Linked DNA regions of Mucilaginibacter paludis DSM 18603. The protein of the gene in region 2 interacts with the protein of the main gene of each other region in a pairwise test. Links are inferred from orthologs where the notes say so. Each region holds a gene or a part of one and is shown on either strand. Other genes may lie near its edges.

What was found. Proteins that work in one complex are often made in the same cells at the same time.
Region 1: the proteins of hypB (region 2) and MUCPA_RS23225 interact in binary tests that used the Escherichia coli proteins (3 or more experiments, as listed by UniProt). The link is inferred for Mucilaginibacter paludis DSM 18603 from one-to-one orthologs.

The regions. Positions count from the first base shown.
Region 1 is NZ_CM001403.1:5,500,700-5,507,722, reverse strand. Bases 2,156-5,144 are described here. They hold MUCPA_RS23225 (FKBP-type peptidyl-prolyl cis-trans isomerase), read right to left. Parts: upstream 3,906-5,144; coding sequence 3,405-3,905; downstream 2,156-3,404. Other genes in these bases: MUCPA_RS23220 (thioredoxin domain-containing protein), read right to left, coding at 3,972-5,144; MUCPA_RS23230 (hypothetical protein), read right to left, coding at 2,156-3,193. In the rest of the region: MUCPA_RS23235 (MFS transporter), read right to left, coding at 1-509; more of MUCPA_RS23230, read right to left, coding at 755-2,155; more of MUCPA_RS23220, read right to left, coding at 5,145-5,993; MUCPA_RS23215 (GIY-YIG nuclease family protein), read left to right, coding at 6,161-6,400; MUCPA_RS23210 (transposase), read left to right, coding at 6,437-6,748; MUCPA_RS23205 (IS3 family transposase), read left to right, coding at 6,751-7,023. UniProt on the Escherichia coli protein: Folding helper with both chaperone and peptidyl-prolyl cis-trans isomerase (PPIase) activities. Chaperone activity prevents aggregation of unfolded or partially folded proteins and promotes their correct folding.
Region 2 is NZ_CM001403.1:6,188,331-6,196,765, reverse strand. The notes cover bases 5,557-8,435. They hold hypB (hydrogenase nickel incorporation protein HypB), read right to left. Parts: upstream 7,474-8,435; coding sequence 6,640-7,473; downstream 5,557-6,639. Other genes in these bases: MUCPA_RS25965 (hydrogenase small subunit), read left to right, coding at 8,032-8,435; MUCPA_RS25970 (hydrogenase maturation nickel metallochaperone HypA), read right to left, coding at 7,495-7,836; MUCPA_RS25980 (HypC/HybG/HupF family hydrogenase formation chaperone), read right to left, coding at 6,321-6,569. UniProt on the Escherichia coli protein: Involved in the maturation of [NiFe] hydrogenases. Required for nickel insertion into the metal center of the hydrogenase. Exhibits a low intrinsic GTPase activity, which is essential for nickel insertion.

The DNA.
Region 1 (7,023 bases), 690 kb from region 2 along the record:
TGGCCCATAATTAATGTAACATACTGAAAGCTGGAATAAAAGCCGCGATGCTTTTTAGTGGCCATTTCGCTGAGGTAGGTAGCGCTGGTACCGTACTCGCCGCCTACGCTAAGGCCCTGTATAATGCGGGCCAGTACTAAAATAACAGGTGCCGCAATGCCGATGCGCTGATATCCGGGTACGATGGCTATCAACAACGAACCGGCGCTCATTAACAATACCGATAAAGTGAGGGCGGCCTTTCGGCCCTTACGGTCGGCATACACGCCCATCACCCAGCCGCCTATGGGCCGCATTAAAAAGCCTATGGCAAATATGCCTGCGGTGTTCAATAACTGAGCCGTCTCGCTCCCCTTCGGAAAAAACGAACCTGCAAAGTACAGCGAGAATGCCGAATAAACATACCAGTCGTACCATTCGACCAAATTGCCTATGGAGCCGCCAAAAATAGATTTTAAACGATGGCCGATAGCCTCGGGCTGCTCTGAAAGTGCTGGTTTTTGCGTCATATTGGTTACCCGAAAATAAACTTTATTTTCAGATTAAACAGCCTGTATTCTATTTCGTTTGGCTGGCAAGCGGCTTTACTTTACCCCCTGGCAAATCATTGCCGCTGATACACATCTCCCCTGGCAGTTACAACTTCCGCCATATCCGCCAGGGGAGAAACCATTTGGACATATCAATAGCAACTGACACACTCGTACACTTGAACCCCAGCCTGTTATACCGGCTTACCTGATAACTTAAAAACCTATTTTATTACATAGCCCGTTGTAGTGGCTACGGGTACGCCATTTTCTGTTACCCCTTGTACTACCACACGTATTTTGGATTTGGGGTCGGCATTGTAAAAACTAACGGTTGCCTGCCCATTGGCATCGGTAGTGATATTAGGCTCCCAGTGCAGGGTGATACGCTTGTCGGTTCTATCGGATGAAGAGTCGTAGTTGGGCGCATAAAATACCCTGGCATCGTAATATCCCGTTACATCACTGTTAAGTAAGTTAAATTGCTTTTTTTCAAATGCTGATGGCTTGAGCGAAAGATAAATTAAGAGCACGTCGCCACCGCCCATCGTAATCATATGGTTCACCCGTACCGAGTTTACCTGGTCCATCGTGAGGGTGTAATAATCAATGCGTTCAAACACATCTTCAACCTTATCTACAATAAACCTGGGGAATATTTTTTTCCCTTGAAAATAGAATATTACACCGCTTGAAGTATCCGGATTAGTTTGCGCGCCAGGTACTTTATGTACTATAAAATCTTCCAGATCCTTGTAAGTATTATCTTTGGCTGTAATGTCAAAATAATACTCCGGGTAGCCAAAGCTCTGCACGGTTTGATCGCGCAGTATAATTGTTTTAGGTGCATCACGAATGGTAACCTCGTTCAGCTGTATCCCGTCGGCCAATTTATGTTTTCTCGACTCAAGCATACGTGCAGAACTTGCCGCATTAAAGGCCTCTAAATCGGCTGAGGGATCCTGACTAATCATGGGCCGTTGAGGAACCACCATTGGATTACTGGCAATAGTATCTAAAAAGATCCATCCTGTTTTTTTGCCTTTATCATCACTGGCCGATAGTTTTAATGTTTGGTTTCCGTATAGCTGTATCCCATCCAAATAATACTTCCCCCCGGCATCGGTACGGGCGCCAAATAATTTGTTGCCTTTAGCACCGGGTGCAAAAAGCGTAATATTCATATTCGGTAAAGGTTTGTTGATCAAAATTGAGCGTAACCTGCCGGATACGGTAAAGCCAGACTCGGGCAGATAACTGATATTCAAGGCAGTATCGGCCAATCGTTTCCAAACAAAATCGCGCCAGCCCTGGGTTAACAGTAGCAAGTCAATTTGCTTAAAACGATTAACATTCGCCGGATCAAAATACTGGGCGGCATTATCTATTTTTCCGCGAACTTCCGATTGCAGCATCAGGTAAGATACAATGTTTGTTTCGTCGGCAGGCACAACGCTTTCATCAACCGCCGCCATAGAAAGGTTTGCCTTAACCGGCTGTTTTTTATTATCGGTTATGTTGATAGTCACCGTTGTTTTTTCTTTAGGAGCAAAAGTTGCCTTATCAGCCAGGGCTGTGATGTTCACATTATCCTTACCGGCAACATAAATTAAACGCTCGCAATTGGGGTGCAAGGCTTCGTCGTACAGCATCATACTGCTTACGCCAGCGGGTGCTTGCGCCTTAGGCACATTAATGGCGGTTTGCAGATCATTCAGGGTAAATTTGCCCGAAAAATATATTTTGTTGGTATGTTTAGCCGCTATGGTTAACTCCTTGCCTTTATGCTTATCGAGCGTGGCCTGGTTGGTGCTCACAATTATCTGTACACTATTAGAGTCGATATTTTTGGTATGTATGGAATAACCCTCTGCCAGTGCGGCCGGCAAGCTAACGTTAAACGGGCGACCGTTTTTATAAGTACCTACAACTTTGTATTGCGTGGCTGATGATGGCAACATGGCGAAGCTGCCCAAACCTGCATCGGTACTAACAAACCTGCTGATGGTATCGCCCTGCGAAGAAACGATACTCCCCTGTACCTTAACACCATTGCCTAAAGCATCTTCGGCCTTAAAGCCCACTATACTTTGCACACCCTGTATCATGGAGCCACCTTCGGGGAAAAAGCTCACATGATCGACATTCTGAACCGGAGGCGGAGCCACAAATTTAGTTTTTCCACCCTTGCCTTTTTGATTGGCTGTGGCTATAATTTTTACCCCGAGTACGTTGTTGATGGTTATCTTTTTATCAAACACAAAGTTATCGCCAAAATTGCGCATCCAATTGGTATAGGCCCTTAAATGGTAGGTTCCGCCGGGTATGGAGTCCGTCAGCTTAAAATCGCCAACACCCATGCCATTATCCATCCTGATGATCTCGCGCGCGTATACTTTTGAGTCGGGCGAGATCAGATCGATATACAAATTATTACTGGTATAGGTTGGATGATTACTGGTGGCGTTTACCAGGTAAGCTTTAAACCACAAGTCGTCGCCCGATGCGTAATATTCACGATCGGTATGTACATAAACTTTTTCGAAAAATAATTGGTAAGGTGCTTTGGCCGCTGGCTGTAAAGGCTTGGTTTGCGCTGATGCTTGTTGCCCCAGGCAAAAAAAAGCAAATACGGCAAAAAAAATGGGTAAACGTTTTCTCATGATTCAGGCAGGAAATAATAAAGGTTTTATTGATCTGGTTATTAGACCTAAAGTTGTAAAAAGGTTTAATGCTAACCGTCCTGAACTGTCCTGCCTACCAGGATTTTAAAAAAATGCAAAACAAAAACGCCATTACCCTACATTAGTACAACTACTTGATGAGGGCAATGGCGTTTAACTATCCTGCCGCAGAAGGATATTTGTTTATTTTTTAGTGATGGTGATGACCATCCGGACCATGTGCATGGCCATGAGAAAGCTCCTCTGGAGTAGCAGGGCGCACATTTAAAATATTACCTTTAAAGTGCAGAGCCTGGCCAGCCATAGGGTGGTTCAAGTCAACAATTACCGAATCCTCGGCAATTGATACTACCTGACCCTGAAAATGATGACCTTCGTTGTCTTGCAAAGGTAATGTGCTGCCAATTTCGGGCAGATCATTTCCGTTAAACATTTCTTTAGGTAAGTTAGCTACTGCCTCCTCATCATATTGGCCGTAAGCGTCTTCGGCGCTCAGGCGAAACTCATAATCGTCACCTGTTGAAAGTGTGCTTAAATGCTCCTCAAATTTAGGTAGCATCTGGCCCACGCCATATAAAAAAGTTAATGGCTGCTCTTGTGTGGCACTTTCCACTAAACCTTCTGTACCATCTTCCTGGTTAACATACAGGTCATAAGTTAGCGATACTACGCTTTGGGGTTCAATCTTCATTATTTTGATTCTATTTGTTATACAATTAACCTGACGTTATACTTACGGCTACCCCGCCAAAAAGTTTTAGTCCAGGTATTTAATTTGTTTAAATGCCGAGCTCGCCTCTGTTACTGGCAACTGGCATGTTTTATCTACACAAACAAAAATTCGGGTTTGTGTGCTAAACTTATCATGCAACAAAGGTAAACTTCCTTTTGTTCCGCCCAAGATAATTTTATTGGGGACATATCTTTTTTCAACCTCACGGCGCATAGCCCCGGCATTGTTACCGGTAATGGCAATTTCGTAAGTTCCCATCACATCTTCCAGCAACAACATAGCCCAGTTTGAATAAGCCGAACCATATTTGGCCATTAGTTTTTTAACGTTCCGCAATAGCTGGGCGGCAATGGCCTCGTATTCGCTTTCGTCAAACAACAGGCTTAGCTTTTTAAAATTGCGTGCCATTACCGAGTTTGATGAAGGCATCACGTTATCCATCACCTCAAACTTACGTGCTATCAGTTGCTCGCCATAATCGGGTGTGTAAAAAAACATCCCGGTGGCGTTATCATAAAAATGATCGAGGGTGTGCTCTGTTAAGGCTTTCGCCTGATGTAGCCAGGCTTCATCAAAAGTAACTTCGTATAGAGCGATAAAGGCATCGATAAGCAGCGCGTAATCATCTAAAAAAGCAATGGCATCCAACTTTTCATCCCCGGTAGGTTTAGCATAAACACGGCTTAGCTGGTTGTTTTTATTAATCAGGTTGTCTTTTATAAAATGCGCGTTTTTTAAAGCTAATTCTAAATAAGCGGGCTCATCAAAGGCGCGATAGGCATCGCAAAGCCCCTTAAGCATCAATGCGTTCCACGAGGTTAGTATTTTATAATCAAGCCCCGGCAGTACCCGTTTAGCACGTGCTTCTAAAACCTGGTTACGTAACCCTGCTATTTTATCCACCAGGGCATCTGCCGGAATACCCAATTTTTCTGCAAGCACAGCATCATCATCGCGACGGAAAAATATATTAGTATGCTCCTCTTCCCAATTTCCTTCGTTGGTTACGTTATAGTAAATGGCAAATAGCCCGGCATCATCGCCTAAAATAGCCTCAACTTCCGCTAAGGTAAAAGTATAAAACTTACCCTCTACCCCTTCACTATCCGCGTCGAGCGCCGAATAAAAACCATTTTCGGGCGAGGTAAGTTCGCGTTGTATAAAAGCTATGGTTTCGGCCACTACCTTTTTATAAAGTTCATCTCCGCACCAGGTAAACGCTTCAGAATATAAGCCAATCAGTTGGGCATTATCATACAGCATTTTTTCAAAATGGGGTACATGCCAGTGCCCGTCTACCGAGTACCGGGCAAAGCCACCGCCAATATGATCGTAAATACCGCCTTTGGCCATTTTCTCGAGCGTGAGCCTTACAATTACATTGGTTTCTTCGTCCTGCATCAGGTAAGCATAGCGCATTAAAAACTGCCAGTTGTTGGGCATCGGGAATTTGGGTGCCCGGTTTAAACCGCCCTCCTTAAAATCATAGGATTGTTTCCAGGGTTTTACAATAGCTTCCAGATCCGCAGGTGTATTTTCCATCTGCTCGTTCACAAAGCCGATATTTTCGTACTGATGGATGCCTTCGGTTAGCTTAACGGCATATTCTTTAGCCTCGTCAGGCTTTTGCTCCCAAAAGTTGGCCAGGTTAAACAGCAGCGCCATCCAGTCGGTTTTGCGGAAGTAGGTGCCGCCGTAAATGGGGCGCTGGTCGGGCAGGCAAACGCAGTTTAGGGGCCAGCCGCCGCGGCCGGTCATCAGCTGTACGGCGCTCATGTAAATCTGGTCGATATCGGGACGCTCCTCCCGGTCTACCTTGATACACACAAAATGCTCATTCATAATTTCGGCCACCTGCTCATCCTCAAAGCTCTCGTTCTCCATTACATGGCACCAATGGCAGGCGGAGTAACCGATGCTCACCAGGATCAGTTTATTTTCGTCGCGCGCTTTTTGCAAGGCTTCGGCTCCCCAGGGGAACCAGTTAACCGGGTTGTTAGCATGCTGGAGCAAGTATGGCGAGGTAGAGGCGGATAGTTTGTTCATGATTGATGCAAAGATGCTGATTGATACTGACAGGTTATTGTAAAAGTTGAGTAATGGGGAAATTGTTTTGTGGGGAGGGACTTCATATTCGATTTCGTATTGTTTGTTAATTGCATGGTACCAGATCAAAAACATATCTTTAATGCAGATCAGGAACGGAAAGTACCATGGAAAGAGGCGGCTGCGTTTACATCATGACGAATAAATTGCATACCGTGTTGTATACTGGAGTAACATCTGATATTACCGGAAGAGTATGGGAGCATAATAATAAAATATACCCCGGTAGTTTTATGGCTAAATACAACTGTAATAAGTTGATTTATTATTGCTTTTATTTTCATATCGAAGAAGCTATAGCCGCTGAAAAATTAATCAAAGGTATAAGCAGTGGTATGCATCGGTAAAACCGGACAGTTAAGTCTCTTAACTTAGCAAGATCAATGTCGGGAAAAAAAACAGAGACCGCACGTAGGAAATACGATGACGAGTTTAAGCGAGATGTGTTGAAAATGATATCGGGAGGCCGTTCCGTTCAGGACGTGTCGAATTCACTGGGCCTAAATACGGGCATGGTTCATCGGTGGCGTGGAGAGCAAAACCAGGCAGATGTGACATCGAAGTCATTGGCCGAAGGCCATGGTCCCGAAGTTTCAAGAGGGGATCATGAGCTGGTTAAGGCACGTTTACGAGAGGTGGAACAGGAGCGAGATATTTTAAAAAAAGCCTTGGGCATTTTCAGCCGGGGGATCTAAAGATGGTATATGCCTTCATTTTATCCCAGGAAACGCTTTTTTCGGTAATTATCATGTGCCAGGTTCTATCGGTCAGCCGGAGCTGTTATTACGCTTACCGAAAAAAAGACCTTAGGCTTGAAAACCCTGAAATAAGGCAGATTGAATTACAGGTGGTTAATGCCTTTACCTTGCATAAGCGGCGGTATGGGGTCCGCAGACTGATGCCTGAGTTGCTGGATCAGGGCTTAAAGATAGGCCATTGCAAGCTCCGCCGGATCTTACAAGAAAACAAG
Region 2 (8,435 bases):
AGACACCGCCGATATAGGCACCTGAATTTCTTGTAGATTTCAGTATTGAGATCTGAGATTTGAGACTCTTTTCTGCTTGATACCGTCATCTGATATTTTATTTGTTTTAAGAATGATGTTACCTGATTGATCTACCTTTCCTCGACTTTCGTCTCAGATCTCATAGCTATCAGCTCACATCTCCTGTAAACAATGACATATTATTGAAAGAAGTAAGTTCCAGAGAAAACAACAGCTTTGTGTTGAGTGAACAGAATCAGGAGTTAAGAGTCAGGAAGCACGACCGAAGTCTTGTTTCTTTTTTCTTGCTTCTTTCCTCTGCTCACCGTTATTACCTGCTATGAGAAAGCTTCGGGTTATTAGTATTACTTGGCTATGATGTCACCACCTTTACACCGGTAACCTATCAACGTAGTAGTCTGCTACGACCCTCTATGGAAGTCTCATCTTGTGGCTAGTTTCGCACTTAGATGCTTTCAGCGCTTATCTATTCCGAACGTAGCTACTCTGCAGTACAGCTGGCGCCATAACAGATTCACTAGAGGTTCGTCCAACCCGGTCCTCTCGTACTAAGGTCAGCCCCACTCAAACTTCCAACGCCCACAACAGATAGGGACCGAACTGTCTCGCGACGTTCTGAACCCAGCTCGCGTGCCACTTTAATGAGCGAACAGCTCAACCCTTGGGACCTTCTCCAGCCCCAGGATGTGACGAGCCGACATCGAGGTGCCAAACCTCCCCGTCGATATGAGCTCTTGGGGGAGATCAGCCTGTTATCCCCAGCGTACCTTTTATCCTTTGAGCGATGGCCCTTCCATGCAGAACCACCGGATCACTATATCCGTCTTTCGACCCAGCTCGACTTGTCTGTCTCACTGTCAAGCAAGCTTATGCTATTGCACTCCACGTACGGTTACCAAGCGTACTGAGCTTACCTTTGAAAGCCTCCGTTACCTTTTTGGAGGCGACCACCCCAGTCAAACTACCCGCCAAACAATGTCCTCGACATTATCGAGTTAGACACCAAATACAGAAAGGGTGGTATTTCAACGTTGACTAACTGACTCCTAGCGAAGCCAGATCACAGTCTCCCACCTATCCTACACATCCTGTACCCGATATCAATGTTAAGCTATAGTGAAGGTGCATGGGGTCTTTCCGTCCCGTTGCGGGTAACCGGCGTCTTCACCGATACCACAATTTCACCGAGCTCATGGCTGAGACAGCGCCCAGATCGTTACACCATTCGTGCAGGTCGGAACTTACCCGACAAGGAATTTCGCTACCTTAGGACCGTTATAGTTACGGCCGCCGTTTACTGGGGCTTCAATTCAATGCTTCGCCTTGCGACTAACATCCCCTTTTAACCTTCCAGCACCGGGCAGGTGTCAGGCCTTATACTTCATCTTTCGATTTTGCAAAGCCATGTGTTTTTGTTAAACAGTCGCCTGGGCCTTTTCACTGCGGCTGACATTACTGCCAGCGCCCCTTCTCCCGAAGTTACAGGGCCATTTTGCCGAGTTCCTTAGCCATGATTCACTCGAGCACCTTAGGATTCTCTCCTCGACTACCTGTGTCGGTTTACGGTACGGGTTTTTATAACCTGAAGCTTAGCGGGTTTTCTTGGAAGTCTGGTTACCTGCTCTATCTGCTTACCCGAAGGCTCGCAGTACTATTGGGTTTCAGCAAAGCTTGCGGACTTACCTACATGCTCTATACCTACGCCTTTTAACGATCTATTCCGTCAGATCGCGGCAGTTTCACTACTCCGTCACCGCATCGCAGTTACAAAAAGTACAGGATTATTAACCTGTTATCCATCGGCTACGCCCTTCGGCTTCACCTTAGGCCCCGACTAACCCTGATCCGATTAGCGTTGATCAGGAAACCTTAGTCTTTCGGTGGGCGGGTTTCTCTCCCGCCTTATCGTTACTTATGCCTACATTTGCTTTTCTAAAACCTCCACAGTAACTTACGTATCTGCTTCACCGGTGTTAGAATGCTCCCCTACCAGATGCATTGCTGCAAATCCATAGCTTCGGTATACCACTTGATGCCCGTTTATTATCCATGCCCGATCGCTCGACTAGTGAGCTGTTACGCACTCTTTAAATGAATGGCTGCTTCCAAGCCAACATCCTAGCTGTCTGTGCAATCGGACCTCGTTAGTTCAACTTAGTGGTAATTTAGGGACCTTAGCTGATGGTCTGGGTTCTTTCCCTCTCGGCCCTGGACCTTAGCACCCAGAGCCTCACTCCAGCGTATATTATATAGCATTCGGAGTTTATCTGGATTTGGTAGGATTTGACTCCCCCGCACCCAATTAGTAGCTCTACCTCTATATAACTCAACCGCCAGGCTGTTCCTAAAAACATTTCGGGGAGTACGAGCTATTTCCCAGTTTGATTAGCCTTTCACCCCTACCCACAGATCATCCGGAAACTTTTCAACGTTTATCGGTTCGGTCCTCCAGTACCTGTTACGGCACCTTCAACCTGTCCATGGGTAGATCACAAGGTTTCGCGTCTACCCCCTCTGACTGCACGCCCTATTCAGACTCGCTTTCGCTTCGGCTGCGTGGCTGAACCACTTAACCTTGCCAGAGAGGAGTAACTCGTAGGCTCATTATGCAAAAGGCACGCCGTCACAGCTTGCGCTGCTCCGACCGCTTGTAAGTACACGGTTTCAGGTTCTATTTCACTCCCCTGTTCGGGGTTCTTTTCACCTTTCCCTCACGGTACTGGTTCACTATCGGTCTCTCAGGAGTATTTAGCCTTACCGGATGGTGCCGGCAAATTCCCACAAGGCGTCTCCGACCTCGCGGTACTCAGGATTCCACTATCCTAACCTAACTTACACTTACGCAGCTCTCATGCTCTATGGCCAGGTTTCCCACCCTGTTCAGTTTCATTCAGTTATTCATGTTGTGGTCCTATAACCCCAGGTATGCCGTAACATACCTGGTTTGGGCTTCTTCCCTTTCGCTCGCCACTACTCAGGAAATCACTATTGTTTTCTCTTCCTCTGCTTACTTAGATGTTTCAGTTCAGCAGGTTTGCGCATATTATGCATCCATTCTTCAAATGGATAGGTTTCCCCATTCGGAAATCCGCGGATTAATTCATATTTGCTAATCCCCGCGGCTTATCGCAGCTTATCACGTCCTTCATCGCCTCTGAGAGCCAAGGCATCCCCCGTGTACCCTTTCTTACTTTCTTCTACTATACCGCCTTTTGCTCGGTATGTATGCTTTTTTGATGGTTGCCTGTTTATTAGTATGGAGTAGTGCGTATTGAGTATTGAGATTTAAACCCCTTTCCTCTTTATTTACTATTTCCGTACTTCTAAAGCCTGACAACGTCTCTACTGTTGTTTTCTCTTTAATTTACTTCTTCCAATATGTCAAAGAACTTTTACCCCGGTCTTCCGTTGCGGATCGCCTTTTTCAATATCCTTACCTTGTTAGGTAAACTGGTGGGTATCGTGGAGAATAACGGATTCGAACCGTTGACCCCCTGCGTGCAAGGCAGGTGCTCTAGCCAGCTGAGCTAATCCCCCTTAAGACAGCTTTTAAGCTTGAAGTTTCTGGCCCGAAGCTTTTTGTTCTTGCTTCTTGCCTCTTACTTCCTGCTTCTTGCTTCACCTTGTAGTCCGGAGCAGATTTGAACTGCTGACCCCTACATTATCAGTGTAGTGCTCTAACCAAACTGAGCTACCGGACTTTTTAGTCTGCAGTCCTGAGTAATTAGTCTTGAGTCGGCTTGTTCTCCGTTAGCTGTTTTGCTAACTGCTAACTTCTGACTTGCGACTGATGACTTCAGACTTTCTTGAACTGCCAACTCTTGTTTCCTGTACCTATTATTAGTTACAGCCACTGATTGGCTTGTCTTTTGGGTGTTTTTTTATAAAAAGAAAGAAACATGTGCGTAGCGGGTCTTTTGTGGTGATTGTCGAGCTTGTGTATCTGCTCCAGAAAGGAGGTATTCCAGCCGCACCTTCCGGTACGGCTACCTTGTTACGACTTAGCCCCAGTTACCGACTTTACCCTAGGACGCTCCTTGCGGTTACGCACTTCAGGTACTTCCAGCTTCCATGGCTTGACGGGCGGTGTGTACAAGGCCCGGGAACGTATTCACCGCGTCATTGCTGATACGCGATTACTAGCGAATCCAACTTCACGGGGTCGAGTTGCAGACCCCGATCCGAACTGTGATCAGCTTTTGGAGATTGGCATCCTGTTGCCAGGTAGCGGCCCTCTGTACTGACCATTGTAGCACGTGTGTAGCCCCGGACGTAAGGGCCATGATGACTTGACGTCGTCCCCTCCTTCCTCTCTACTTGCGTAGGCAGTCTGTTTAGAGTCCCCACCTTGACGTGCTGGCAACTAAACATAGGGGTTGCGCTCGTTGCGGGACTTAACCCAACACCTCACGGCACGAGCTGACGACAGCCATGCAGCACCTAGTTTCGTGTCCCGAAGGACTGATCCGTCTCTGAATCATTCACTAACTTTCAAGCCCGGGTAAGGTTCCTCGCGTATCATCGAATTAAACCACATGCTCCTCCGCTTGTGCGGGCCCCCGTCAATTCCTTTGAGTTTCACCCTTGCGGGCGTACTCCCCAGGTGGAACACTTAACGCTTTCGCTTAGACGCTAACTGTATATCGCTAACATCGAGTGTTCATCGTTTAGGGCGTGGACTACCAGGGTATCTAATCCTGTTTGATCCCCACGCTTTCGTGCCTCAGCGTCAATCGAACCATAGTAAGCTGCCTTCGCAATTGGTGTTCTGTGACATATCTATGCATTTCACCGCTACTTGTCACATTCCGCCTACCTCTAGTTCATTCAAGCTCTTCAGTATCAAAGGCACTGCGATAGTTAAGCTACCGTCTTTCACCCCTGACTTAAAAAGCCGCCTACGCACCCTTTAAACCCAATAAATCCGGATAACGCTTGGATCCTCCGTATTACCGCGGCTGCTGGCACGGAGTTAGCCGATCCTTATTCTCAGAGTACATTCAACCTGGTATACATACCAGGGTTTATTCCCCTGCAAAAGCAGTTTACAACCCGTAGGGCCGTCTTCCTGCACGCGGCATGGCTGGTTCAGGCTTCCGCCCATTGACCAATATTCCTTACTGCTGCCTCCCGTAGGAGTCTGGTCCGTGTCTCAGTACCAGTGTGGGGGGTCATCCTCTCAGATCCCCTAGACATCGTCGCCTTGGTGGGCCGTTACCCGCACCAACTAGCTAATGTCCCGCATGCCCATCTTATCCCTATAAATATTTGATTATTAAACAATGCTGTTCAATAATGTTATGCGGTCTTAATCTCTCTTTCGAGAGGCTATCCCCCTGGATAAGGTAGGTTACATACGTGTTACGCACCCGTGCGCCACTCTCAAGGAAAGCAAGCTCTCCTATCCCGTCCGACTTGCATGTATTAGGCCTGCCGCTAGCGTTCATCCTGAGCCAGGATCAAACTCTCCATTGTAAATTTTAAGTTTTTAAATCTCTGACCCTACTTTATTATTTGTAGAATCTGTGTTATATATCTTTATACAGATACTCTCTTCTTCTCACGGTTCGAATCTCCCTTAGGTGATTCTCCCCGCTACGCTACATGTTACTTCTTTTTAAAGAACTTGATCGGATCCGCCTCACGCTTTTCCTTTTATATTTTTCACCGGTTGCCCGGCTCAAATCTTCTTGTTTTGTTAGTCCTGGAATCGCTCCAGGAACCTTTTCCTTTTCAGGATTTTTTGCCCCTTTCTTTTGGGACTGCAAAGGTAGCAAACCTTTTATTCTTTCAAAGAAAAATGTTTTATTTTTTTCTTTCGCTTTTCCCTCTTTTCTTAGCTTTTTCTTTTCGGATTCAGCCTCGTTTGCGGGTTACAAAGGTAGTAATCTTTTTAACTTTCTGAAATTTTATTTGAAAGTATTTTTTGATTACCCGTTTTGATCTTATCTTCTTCTTTTCTCACTCTCTCCATCAAAACCCTTTTTCAATTCAGGCTAAATTATGCCTTAATTTACTCGTATTCACCTTTTTAAGAACTTCCCGCTTCTTCGTTTGCGGGTTGCAAAGGTACGAGCTTTTTCTACTTAAGCAACCTGCTTCGCGTTTATTTTTACTTATTTATCCTAATACCCTGATAATCATTAAGTATAATTATCAGGGTATTGACCAGGATACAACTCATGCCGAGTAAAGCTTTCTTAAGGCCCATCAAAAGCAGGCTTAATCCGATCTAACCTATACCAAAATGGCAATTATACTCTATACATCGGGCCTTGGCAGTTCAGTTTGCCGTAACATCAGATTTCCAGTTCGTCCACCTCTCCCATCGCCTTCAAGTAACTAAATACCCTCGCTGCCTCTTCTTCGTCAACCTTGCTAATGGCTACCCCTACATGCACCAGCACATAGTCGCCCAATTTGGCATCGGGTACCATGCACAGGTTTATTTCTTTTTGAATACCTCCGAAGGATACCTTAGCTGTACGGAAAACATCATCCAACTGGGCGGTTATTGCTAATATTTTACCAGGAATAGCTAAGCACATGTGTTGCGTTTTAAAAATTGATTATTACTGGGTAAACTTTGCACCCGTTATTTATCTAACTCAAATCAGCCTAAACCGGTTCGGGTGCCAATACCTTTGATTTAAGCCAGCTGTACCACAAAGGCAATCCCTCGCCGGAAGTGCAGCTTAACTCGATGATCTCTAACTGATGGTTGATCCTTTTAGCATTGAGCTTAACCTTTTCTATATCAAAGGGCACATAAGGCAGCAGGTCAGTTTTATTAATTATACACAGCGTTGAGGAGTGAAACATATCGGGATACTTCAATGGCTTATCGTCGCCCTCTGTTACACTGATAATCACAACGCGCTCCTTCTCGCCCAAATCAAACATGGCAGGACAAACCAAATTGCCCACGTTCTCAATAAACAACACCGAGTTTTCTTTGGGTTTAAGTCCTTTTAGGGCGTTAGCAACCATATCAGCGTCCAGATGGCAGCCCTTTCCTGTATTAATCTGGGTGGCTTTTGTGCCCGTGGCGTGTATTCTGTCGGCATCGTTGGTAGTTTGCTGATCGCCTTCAATCACAGCAAATTCCATTTCGCCCTTCAGGTCGGTCAGCGTGCGTTCCAGTAAAGATGTTTTACCCGAACCCGGCGAACTAACGAGGTTGATGGCCAATACGTTTTTTGCATCAAAATATCCCCTGTTGCGCTGGGCCAGCATATCATTTTGGTACAATATATCCTTCTCCACGTCAATCACCGTTTTTTGATGCGGGTGATCATGGGTATGCGGATGCTCGTGAGAATGCGGATGATCATGCGGATGAGTATGCTCATAGCCCAGTACGTAAGGATGGTTATGAGTATGCGGATGATTATTATCCAAAAGATAAAAAGTTGTTTTGCCGCCCGAATCGCAGCCACATGTTGCACACATAATGTTTGTTTTTTATTTAATTTACGAAACCAGTAATGATTTTACCCTCAATTCTTTCCCCTGTATAATATTTAATAAATGCGCGCCACAAAAAGGGCAGGCATCATCATAGCGTTCAATAGCAAATTCGGTATCACAATCCAGGCACATTGCTTTGCCTGTTATCCTGTTAATATTTTTAACCGCGTATTGCAACTGTGTATATTTAACGGCCTGCTGCCAGGCAAACTCGAAAGCGTTCATCTCAATACCGCTCAACGTGCCAATATCAAGTTCTATTTCTTCTATGATGGCGGCGTTAGCGGTTGCGGCTTGCTGCTCGGCAATTTGGATGATGCTCATTACTATTGATAGCTCGTGCATGGCTTAGCTGATTAACAATGGAGAGTCTTATTATATCTAACTCCCATCTGTGAACTTTTCCAACCCAAAACTATCCATATTAACACGCTAAATAAGTGATCAGCATCACATAATAAAGTAATGTTCGCGCTTACTCCGCCCTTTCAAAGTGGATAAATTTGATTTTTTAATACAGTCCTCATTAAAAATCCTGCCATGAATAATGATCACATTTTGGTGCAACAGCCCACTTATTATGAAGAAGTTCAACGGAAAGGGTATTCCCGGCGCGACTTTATCAAGTTTGTGAGCATGATGACGGCCTTTATCGGCCTGGAACAATCGGCGCTGGGTAGTGTAACCAGAGCTTTAGAAACTAAACCAAGGATGCCTGTAATATGGTTGCACTTTCAGGAGTGTACGTGTTGCAGCGAAAGTTTCATACGCTCCTCCCATCCTATTGTTGCCGACATACTACTCGATAAAATATCATTGGATTATAGCGAAACGCTGATGGCCGCATCAGGCACACAGGCTGAAACTGCTTTAAAAGACACAATGGCCAAATATAAGGGCCAATACCTGCTTTGCATTGAGGGGAGCGTGCCCATGGGTGCCGA